One region of the Mycobacterium sp. NGS49 genome, then DNA from elsewhere that is predicted to be linked to it. Evidence: riboswitches for the same ligand, from Rfam matches in the RefSeq annotation. Region 1 holds a riboswitch; the other holds the start of a gene.
What was found. Region 1 has a riboswitch for magnesium ahead of AC5Y7D_RS06295 (Rv1535 family protein). Riboswitches for the same ligand answer to the same signal wherever they lie in the genome.
Positions count from the first base shown of each region.

Region 1 (4,917 bases):
CCGACGAGTGGGAGCGCCCCGACACTCCCGACCCGCTCGGCATGCCGCTGCAGACGGCGCTGACCGGCGACTCACAGCTACGCATCAATCAGGCCGCCAGTCAGCCCGGCGCGAAGGCTTGCGAGCTCGCGACCTACTTCGTCGGCCAGGTTGTCGGTTCACTCGACCGCGTGCGGCCGGCGCGCGCGGTGATACTCGATATGGTCGAGGAGTTCATCGACACCATCGGGCAGCTAGGTGCCTTGAGTCATTAATTGTGGTGCAGTAGTTGCCCTTCGTTAGCCAGGATTTGGTCGGCGGGCTTGGTCCACACGTAGGGGCGCGGGTTGTCGTTCTAGGGGTCAATCCAGGCCCGAATGTCTTCTGGAGTTGACGCACCGAAGTGTGGATGCACGGCGTAGCTTGTTGGTGCGTTGCACGCCCGGACCCCCGGACACCATCGACTACCACAGCCCCAGGTGATCGACCATCGGCCGTGTTGACAAATGGGTGGCAGCCTTGCGCGTGCTGTCCTGCGTCGCGGTGATCAACTCGTTGATCACCGCATCGCCCACCACCCGTGTCGGGCCTCGCCGCGGCTCATCCCCCGGCCCATCGAGTCGGTTTTTGGCGGACCGGTTACGCCAGCGCCGTGGCGTACCAATCGCTGAGCCCAGACATTGGGAAACTCGGCATTGGAACCACCATCGGCTGCCGCCAACAGGCTTGCGAGCGCATCGCCAACTCCGCCGCACTATTGCGGCGCGGCGCCCACCCCTTTCAACTCGGCTCGTTCGTCACCGGTCCACACAATCTCTACAGCCCGCGGATTGGGTACAGCTCAGTCTCACAACCTGATCGGAATAAATGACGCAGGACACTAGCGGGTCTCGACGATCGGCAATCGAAACCTGAGCCTCATGGCCGCGGCAAAAATGCTCGCCCGCAAGGGCTTTCACCGCACCGCGATCGAAGACATCTCCTCGGACAGTCACCCAACGTTCGGCTCCCGCGGGCGGCAGGGTTGGCGTCATCCGCGAGCCGATCGCGCGCGGGCGGCTGGGACACATTCTCGCCAGCGCTGCGGGCTGCGGAAGACACCCATGGCGCGTCTATAGCGCAAATAAGTGCGCTGGGCGCTTGCTGATAAGACCCCATTTGCACAGCTCAGGGCGCTCGAAGCTGGGCGAAAGTTGTGAGTGCGCGTAGTGAAAGCATAAAGATTCGGGAACCGGGGGTCCGTCAGTTGACCGAGTCGGGTGGGTCGTGCATCATCGTTCGAGTAAGCACCTCGTTAAGTGAGGCGGCTGCACGAACATCGGCCGCTGTCCCCGAACGTCGGGTCAGGACAGCTCTTCCCGGCTTGAGGGTCGAGCCCAGGTTGCTTCCGGTTTATCGGACGTTGTCGTGTAGTGCCAAACCTCTGACGGGTGGGGTGTGGGATTTCCGGCGGGTAGTCGGCATCTCCGCGCTCCGTGGAGTAGGCCAATCGTGCGGATGCGCGCACGCGTCGTGACCGTGAGGAGGTGAGGGACGCATGAGTTCCGATGATAGTCCGGAGCGATATCCGGGCTTGGTTTCGTCCCTTTCCGGTCTCTGGCGCGACGTTCTCAACTGATCGTCGAGCAATATAGCGTACCTAGATCGCAACCGGACCGGACGAGATCACGTCAGTCCACACATCCTCGCTCGATTGGGTCTAGGAGGCGATCATGACCGCTGCCATGCACGACGAAGTAGTAACCGTAATTTCCGCGCCCCACCTGCACGTAGTGCGCGACGACACCCCCATTGCGGCCCTCGCGCCCAAGAGGGCGACGCGCCGGACTTGTGGCCAGCACATCGGCGCCGGGGGGGATCCGCTGGTTGACGGGGTCGCTCGCTTGCTGAGCATCCCAATGCGTCACATGTACGCCGCACTCTGGCGCATTGGTGTGCTCGAAATCCAGGTTTAGCCAACGGATTCTGAGCAATCGCCCCTCAGCGGATTAGTGCGTCCGGCCCCCTTGGAGCTGGATTACCGACGCGGCCGAGTCCGGCCGCTTGAGGCAAACGTCGCAAACGTGGCTCCGCCCAGCCTGGCCGGCGCCGCAGCAATTGGTCTAGACCGAGGCATCGCATTGCGGCCCGCCCGGCGGGGAAGCTACGTTGCTTGAGTAAAGCCTTCACCCTAGAGTGTTGTCCATGGCCGAGGACATCTATTTGCTGCATCCTGACTTGCTAGATTTGGTACCTTTTCGCAATTCGCTGACCACCAGGCTGCTGAATAAACGCAATCATGAGACATTGGTAGATGACCCGGCTAACGACCCGCGTCTCAGTGTGGTTGTGCGATCGTATAACGAAGCTGTCAAGTTAGAGCAGTTTTTTGAGGACTTAGACAAGCAGATCTATAGCAGCGAGATCGAGGTGATAGTCGTTGATAGTGGGTCGAGCGACAGAAGCCCCGAGGTTGCAAAACATTACGGAGCAGAAATAGTAAATCTGCCGCAGATTGAGTTTACGTACCCCAAATCGCTGAATTTAGGCGTGGCGGCGGCCAGTCACGATGTGGTCTACGTGACTGTCGCGCACACCAGGTTTGCCAGCGCCTACAACCTGCACGCGGGCGCTCGACACTTTCATCACAACGAGGATGTCGCAGGCGCATACGGTGTGACCTTGCCCAATGAAGGTGCTTCGTTCGTTGAACGATGGGGGGCGGCGACTGGCATGAACGTGTGGCTGGCCAGGCCGACGCGGCGGACCAAGAAAGTTAGTCCCGGCGTTCTCAGCGCGACTAACGCGATGATTGCCAAACCGGCATGGGAAGAACTCGGCGGTTTCGATGATCGCTATCAAGCGGGCGGCGAAGATACAGCGCTCGCGAAGTCCATGCTGCAAAATGGGTATGACGTTGTACAGGAACCGGCAATGACCGTTCATCACTCTCATGGATTGGACTTAAAGGATTCTGTTAAACAAGCCATTCACCAGATTCAGATTCTCGGAGAACCACAGCAGTTCGATAGACAGAGGTTGTTGAAGCGTCGACCTGATTTGAGGAGTAGCAGGCATGAGTAAGGCCTCTTGCCGCACGGTACCTCAATGGTATGGAAGATAAGCTGAGCGGCGCCGAAAATGTTTGTGCGTAAAATAATTTCGCTTGATGATGGCCGATAAATTCCCGGCGAAGTTGTATTTCTGGCAAAGTTTCGCGCGGGTGGTGACCAATTATTGTCGTCGTGGACAAGCTCGGGGTCGTCTCACCGACGCGACGGCAGGCCCGCGCCGGCAAGGGACTGCAGTGTCAGACGCTGGCCGCGAGCCCACTGGCCCCCTCGCCAGAATCGCCGTGGGGTGGGTGCTGCCCGGTGTACGGTCATCTCATGTCCGTATTGATTACGGTCCCGGTGTTCGGCCAGCATGAGTACACACACGCCCTCGTCGGTGATTTGGATCGCGAGGGCGCCGAGTACTTGATTGTCGACAACCGGGGCGACTATCCCAGGGTCAGCAATGAACGTGTCATCACACCCGGCGAGAACCTCGGCTGGGCCGGGGGGAGCGACCTCGGATTCCGAATCGCGTTCTCGGAAGGTTATTCCCATGCGATGACACTGAATAACGACACTCGCATCTCCAAGGGATTTGTGACCGGCTTGCTCGATCCGCGACTGCCCGCCGACGCGGGAATCGTCGGGCCGATGTTTGATTATGGGTTTCCTTGTGCAGAGGCTGACCCGAAACCAGAAGCCGAAAACTACATTCCGCGAACACAGTACCGGGCAGTGCATGTCGTAGAGGGCACAGCTCTGATGCTGTCGCGTGAGTGCTGGCAGGTTATCGGTGGGATGGACTTACGCACGTTTGGCCGCTACGGGTGGGGCGTCGACTTTGACCTCGAGCTCCGCGCGAAGAAGGCTGGCTTCGGCTTGTACACCACAGAGATGGCCTACATCAATCACTTTGGACGCCGGACCGCCAACAATCACTTCGGCAGCTGGCGATACCTGCTCGGTGCAAACCTGACAATGGAGCTGGCGATGCGCAAGACCCAGGGCCGCAAGTGGCGCAAAGAATTTCCGCCGGGTACGTTGTCGCGGCCGTTATGGGGCGAAGCGGTCATGAGCTATACGATGCACAGTTTTGAGGACTGATTCATTATTCGGCGATGTGAACCGCGCCGGGTTTGATTCCGGCTTCACGTTTGAGACATCGCTGGCTGGGACACCCGGAATTGAGCGTACTAGGTGGCTCTGGTATCCCTGGGGTGGGACGTAGTCCAGGTGACGCTCAACGTGCACGCGCCGATCGCGGTGGGGGTCAACGCCGAAAGGCTACCGCGAGATACTATTGATCGGCGTCACCACCGCCGAAGGCGGGCGCGGGCTGGCTGACACTCCTGCAGTCGCTGACCGCCCGCGGCCTGTCCGGGGTCGGCTTGCTCACTAACGACGCCCACGCCGGCCTGCTCTCGGCGATTGGCGCCACCCTGCCCGGAGCATCCTGGCGACGCTAACCTTCCCATTACGCCACCAACCTGATGGCCAGCGCGCCCAAGTCGTCCCGGCCTTCGGGTTGCGCACCCTTTGCATTCGGTGTTCGACCAGTTCGATTCCGAAATCGGTTGCCGCGCAATATGACCGGATCATCGATGCGCTGGCCGACAACTGCCCACGGTCGACGGCCATCCCGAAGCCGCACGGCCGGATTTGCCGGCGTTTAACCCACAGACCATCGAACGTGCATCCTGGAAAGGCCTGCCCCGCTTGCCTGTTCGAACATATAGAAGATCTTCAGTCAACTACCACCGTCGCTCGGTGAGCACCTGAAACCGCCACATCACACCGGCCTCAGGCACAACCTCCAAGTCGTTATCAGACAAGCACAAGTGTGACCGATGCGCCGCAAGCGCCGACGCTAGACGTCTATCCTGGCGAATTCGTCCTGTCTATA
Region 1 covers NZ_JCALCX010000005.1:1,861-6,777, forward strand. The annotation lists gene AC5Y7D_RS06285 (NAD(P)H-dependent flavin oxidoreductase) at 1-254, shown strand, start outside; partial or broken gene AC5Y7D_RS06290 (IS630 family transposase) at 450-793, opposite strand; M-box (ykoK) riboswitch at 1,263-1,421, shown strand; gene AC5Y7D_RS06295 (Rv1535 family protein) at 1,692-1,934, shown strand; gene AC5Y7D_RS06300 (glycosyltransferase family 2 protein) at 2,164-3,042, shown strand; gene AC5Y7D_RS06305 (glycosyltransferase family protein) at 3,333-4,118, shown strand; partial or broken gene AC5Y7D_RS06310 (transposase) at 4,254-4,763, shown strand; gene AC5Y7D_RS06315 (AMP-binding protein) at 4,882-4,917, opposite strand, start outside.

Region 2 (4,917 bases), on a different contig from region 1:
ACGCGGCGGCGATGTACGGCTATGCCACCAACTCCGCGTCGGCCTCCTCGCTGACACCGTTCAGCGCACCACCGCAGGTCACCGATCCGGGCGGGCAGGCCGGGCAGGCGGCGGCGGTCACCCAGGCGGCCGGCAATGCGACCGGCAGCTTGACCCAATCAGAGCTGCCGCAGCTGATGACGTCGGTACCGTCGACGCTGCAGGGTCTTTCGTCGCCGGCCGCCGCGATCGACGCGATCCCGGGTGCCGACCTGCTCGCCGACATCCTGAACTTCCTGGACGGCAACGACGGCAATCCGTACGGGATCTTCCTGAACTCCAGCCTTGTGAACGGCTTCGTGTCGGCGGGATACATAAGCCCCGCCGTCGTCGTACCGGCCGTGTGGGCAGGGATGGCGGACATCAATGCGGTGGCACTCGGGTCCCAGGGCAGCGCCCTGCCACCGATGGGCTCCGGCGAAGGAAATCCGACATGGATACCCGCGGACTCGCCGGACGGTCCCATGGGCATTCCCACCCTGGGAGATGTGGCCGAGATCTCGGCGGTTACCCGCGGCGTGACGGCCGGGACGAACGAGGCCGCGCTGGTCGGACGCATGTCGGTGCCACAAAGTTGGATCGCCGCGACGGCGGTGGTCAACCATGCCGGCGCGGCGAACCCTGGCGGCGGGTGGACCAGTACCGCTGCGGCGCCGGAGGCAGTTGCAGGCGTGCCCGGTTTTCCGGGCATGCCGGCGCCCGGCATGTACGGGCACAGCTTCGCCAATCCTCCGCGCTACGGAATCCGGCCCACCATCATGGGGCGACCGCCCGCCGCTGGATGACAGGGGGGAGGCAACCGCGACCTCGGCGATCGGTTCCGCGTGGCACGCGGCTGCCGAGGCCGACACATCGGTTGGTGGAAGGAGGTGCTGACATTGGATTTCGGAGCGCTCCCACCTGAAGTTAACTCGCTGCGCATGTACACCGGGCCCGGTTCGGCACCGCTGTTGGCCGCAATGACGGCCTGGGCCGAAGTCGGCGCGGAATTGCGTTTGGCCGCAACGGCATACGAGTCGGTGATAACGACGTTGGTCAGCGACGGCTGGCTTGGACCGGCGTCGGTGACGATGACCGCTGCGGTCGCCCCGTATCTGACGTGGATGAGTGCGACAGGCCTGCAGGCCGAACAGACCGCCGGCCAGGCCGCAGCCGCGGCGGCGGCCTTCGAGGCCGCGTTCGCGCTCACCGTCCCGCCGACGGTGGTGGCTGCCAACCGCGCACTACTACTCGCATTGGTCGCCACCAACTTCCTGGGCATCAACGCGCCCGCGATCGCGGCCACCGAGGCCGAATACGCCGAGATGTGGGCCCAGGACGCGACGGCGATGTACAGCTATGCCGCCAGTGCCGCAGAGGCTGCGACGCTGACACCCTTTGCCGAACCGGCACAGACCACCAGCCCGGACGGTGCGGCCGGACACGCCGCGGCCGTCGCTGAGGCAGCCACGTCGACGGCCACCGGCCTCACGCAGACGGAACTGCCGCAGTTGATGTCCACAGTGCCGGCGGGCCTACAGCAGCTGGCGTCTCCGGCGGCGGCCTCACCCTTCGACAACATCCCACAGACTGGTCTGCTCGCGGACATCCTCAACTTCCTCGACGGCAACGACGGCAACCCCTACGGCATCTTCCTCAACTCCAATCTGGTGAACGGGCTCGTTTCGGCCGGTTACACAGCTCCCGGACTGATCATGCCCGCGGTGACTGCCGCGCTGGCCGACGTCAACGCGCTGGTCGAAGGCGGCGAGGAGGTCGCCGCTCCCGCGGCGGACGCCGGTTCCGCGGCGGCCGGCCTCACCGGAGCTCAAAGCGGCCCGGGGGGAGTTGCCGCCGGTGCCAACCAAGCGTCCTTTGTCGGGCGCTTGTCGGTGCCGCCGGCCTGGACGGCCGCGGCCGAGACTGCGGAGAACTCCGCCGTGACGGCGGCCGGCGTCAGTCCTCCCGGCGCAGCGGTACCGCAAGCCGCCGCAGGCATGCCCGGTGTACCCGGCATGCCCATGGCCGGCTCTTACTCCCGGAATTGGGGCAACGGTCCCCGGTACGGCTTGAAGCTGACGATCATGCCACGGCCCGTGTGCGCGGGATAAATGCGCGGCGCGATAGCGCGTAGACGCCGGACGGCACGAATAAGTGGTCTATTGCTACCCCATTCGCGGCATTCACAAATTGCCACAAATTGCGCGGTGCGGTGAGTTGACTCTTGACGTCGCGAGTGCCACGATGAACTTTGCATGCACCTCGCTAGGTGAGGCGTCTGCACGGACACAGGCCACTGACCTCGAACGTCGAAAGACGCCCAGGGTCAGGACAGCTCTTCCCGGCTTAAGGGTTGAGCCCAAGTGGCTTCCGACCTCGGTCGGATACGCCGTGTGGTGCCAAAGCTCTGACGAGAGAGGTGCCGACTCAGCAGGTTCCCTGTTGGGTCCTCATCTCAGTGGCGTGCGACCGGCATCCCCGTGTGCCCTGGCCCCGAGGAGGTGAGAGCGGAGTGAGTCCTGGCGATAAACCCTATCCGAGATCGATGACCATTTCGTCTCGATCCGGCCCGGGCGCTGTACACGTAATCTGATTCGGCCCTGCCGGCCATTATCTACGCGCATTAGTTTTGCGGCAGCGCGAAGTCCTGCGTGCCAAAAATAGCTTTCGCAGAAACTGTGTTTTCTGCTGCCCGAAACCGAATCATTCCCGCCAAAGAAATGCCGGTGTCCCTCGGCGGACACCACGAGGTCCTGAAACCGGGATCAGCACCACAGTCAGTAAGTCCGGGAGGGGCGACCGATGACTGCCATGTTGGATTTTGCCGCACTACCACCCGAGATCAACTCCGGGCGGATGTACTCGGGTCCGGGCTCCGGCCCGATGCTGGCCGCGGCGGCCGCCTGGAACGGGCTGGCCGCGGAACTGCGCGCTACCGCGTCGTCCTACGACGCCGTGCTCGCAGCGTTGACCGGCGAGGAGTGGTTCGGTCCGGCGTCGGCGTCGATGGCTGCCGCAGCCATGCCCTACGTGGCTTGGATGAGCGTGACAGCCGCTCAGGCCGAACAGACGGCCGCAAAGGCCGAGGCCGCCGCGGGCGCCTTCGAGGCGGCATTCGTAGCGACGGTGCCGCCACCGCTGATCGCAGCCAATAGGGCTCAGTTGGCGGTGCTGGTGGCCACCAACATCCTGGGGCAGAACTCACCCGCCATCGCGGCCACCGAGGCCCAGTACCTCCAGATGTGGGCGCAGGACGCGGCGGCCATGTATGGCTACGCCGCTGCTTCAGCGGCTGCAACGCAGTTGAGCCCGTTCGCGGGTCCGCAGGAAACCACCGACCCCAGCGGATTGGCCGCCCAAGCGGTCGCCGTCGACCAGGCCGGCGGCGCCGCGGCGGCCAGTCAGCAGGGCACCCTGTCACAATTGATCTCCGCCGTGCCCAACACACTGCAGGGCCTCTCGGGATCCACTGGCGGAACCGGGGTTTCAGAGGTCAAGGATATTCTGCTCACCGCGCTGGGGCTCAACGGCTGGCAGAACTTCGTGGACGTCTGGGGGCCCAATGCGAACATCTGGAACACGATCACGTCGACCGGCACGTTCACCCCGGGCGCCACGGTCGGCACTCTTTCCAGTCTGTTCGGCGCTTCGGCGTTAACGGATGTGGCCGGGGCAGCCCAGGAGGCGCTGCCGAGCGTAACCGGTGCGGCGGCAACAGCGGGTTCCCTCGATGCGGCCGGTGGCCTGCGCGGGCTGGCCGCCGTGGGCAATGCCGGGATCGTCGGCAAGCTCTCGGTGCCGCCGGCGTGGACCGCGGCCGCGCCGCTGCCGGGTCAGCTGCACTCGGCATTGGGGGGTACGCCGATGATCGGCCCGCCGCCGGCTGGCGCCTCCGGAATGCCCGGAATGCCGTTGGGTAACGTCGCCAGCCAACCTTTCGGCCGAGCGGTCCCACAGTACGGCTTCCGCCCCAACTTCGTTGTGCGGCCGCCCGCCGCGGGCTAGCGGCACGGCTACCCCGGGCAACCAGCTGCGGACGCTGCCCCTTTCAGCAAACCGCCAGCAATCAGGCAGTCGCGTTACAGGCGTTCTTGGCTGCCGTTCCCTAACGTCTTACCTAGGTTGACGTTAGGAGTACACGTGGCGACGGGCGGGCCTGCACTGGGCGGCCTGCCGGCTCGCAGCGGCGACCGGGCCGGTGTCGCCGCGAGGCGCAGAGTCTGGCGGTTGGTGAGGACCGGCTACCCGTAGGCATGCGCCGGTGGAACAAATGGTGAGCACAAGCCGGTACGGCAGTGCTCGAAACCCTGAAATACTTTAAGGTCGCGCGTCCGGAATTTGCCGCCGCCGTTGCCGTCAGGGCATTCAATTGATGGTTCACGCTCCCTGTAAATTCAGTGTTGCGGTGCATATACATGCCTACATGGAAAATTGCTGCGTCAGCATCATTACGACCGCTGGCTGCGGGTTTCAATTTTTGCGAACATAGCTGGCTGCAAATATTCACACGCCTCGATGACCCGCAGAGAGGTCTTGTTTACCTTTCGATTACACGACGGGAACTCGAAGACAATACGCGCCTCGAGAATAGAGTGAACAGACAGGGGGGTCTGGAAACCGGAAAGCAGTACTGAAACTTGCCGGAATTTTCAGCCAGGAACTCAAGATCGGCCGTCATCGATTACCTGGGCGGTCGTCACGGGGATAAAGAGGTAATACGTATGGATTACGGGGCGCTGCCACCGGAGATCAACTCCGGTCGCATGTATACCGGTCCCGGAGCGGGACCGCTGTTGGCCGCAGCGGCCGCCTGGGATGCGCTGGGCGCCGAATTGCACTCCACCGCAGCGGCTTACGCGTCCGCGATCGAGAACTTGACCGCCGGGGCCTGGCATGGTC
Region 2 covers NZ_JCALCX010000022.1:63,260-68,176, reverse strand. The annotation lists gene AC5Y7D_RS21765 (PPE family protein) at 1-824, shown strand, start outside; gene AC5Y7D_RS21760 (PPE family protein) at 918-2,129, shown strand; M-box (ykoK) riboswitch at 2,273-2,444, shown strand; gene AC5Y7D_RS21755 (PPE family protein) at 2,821-4,023, shown strand; gene AC5Y7D_RS21750 (PPE family protein, SVP subgroup) at 4,740-4,917, shown strand, end outside.
Region 2: another riboswitch for magnesium. It lies ahead of AC5Y7D_RS21755 (PPE family protein); the one in region 1 lies ahead of AC5Y7D_RS06295 (Rv1535 family protein).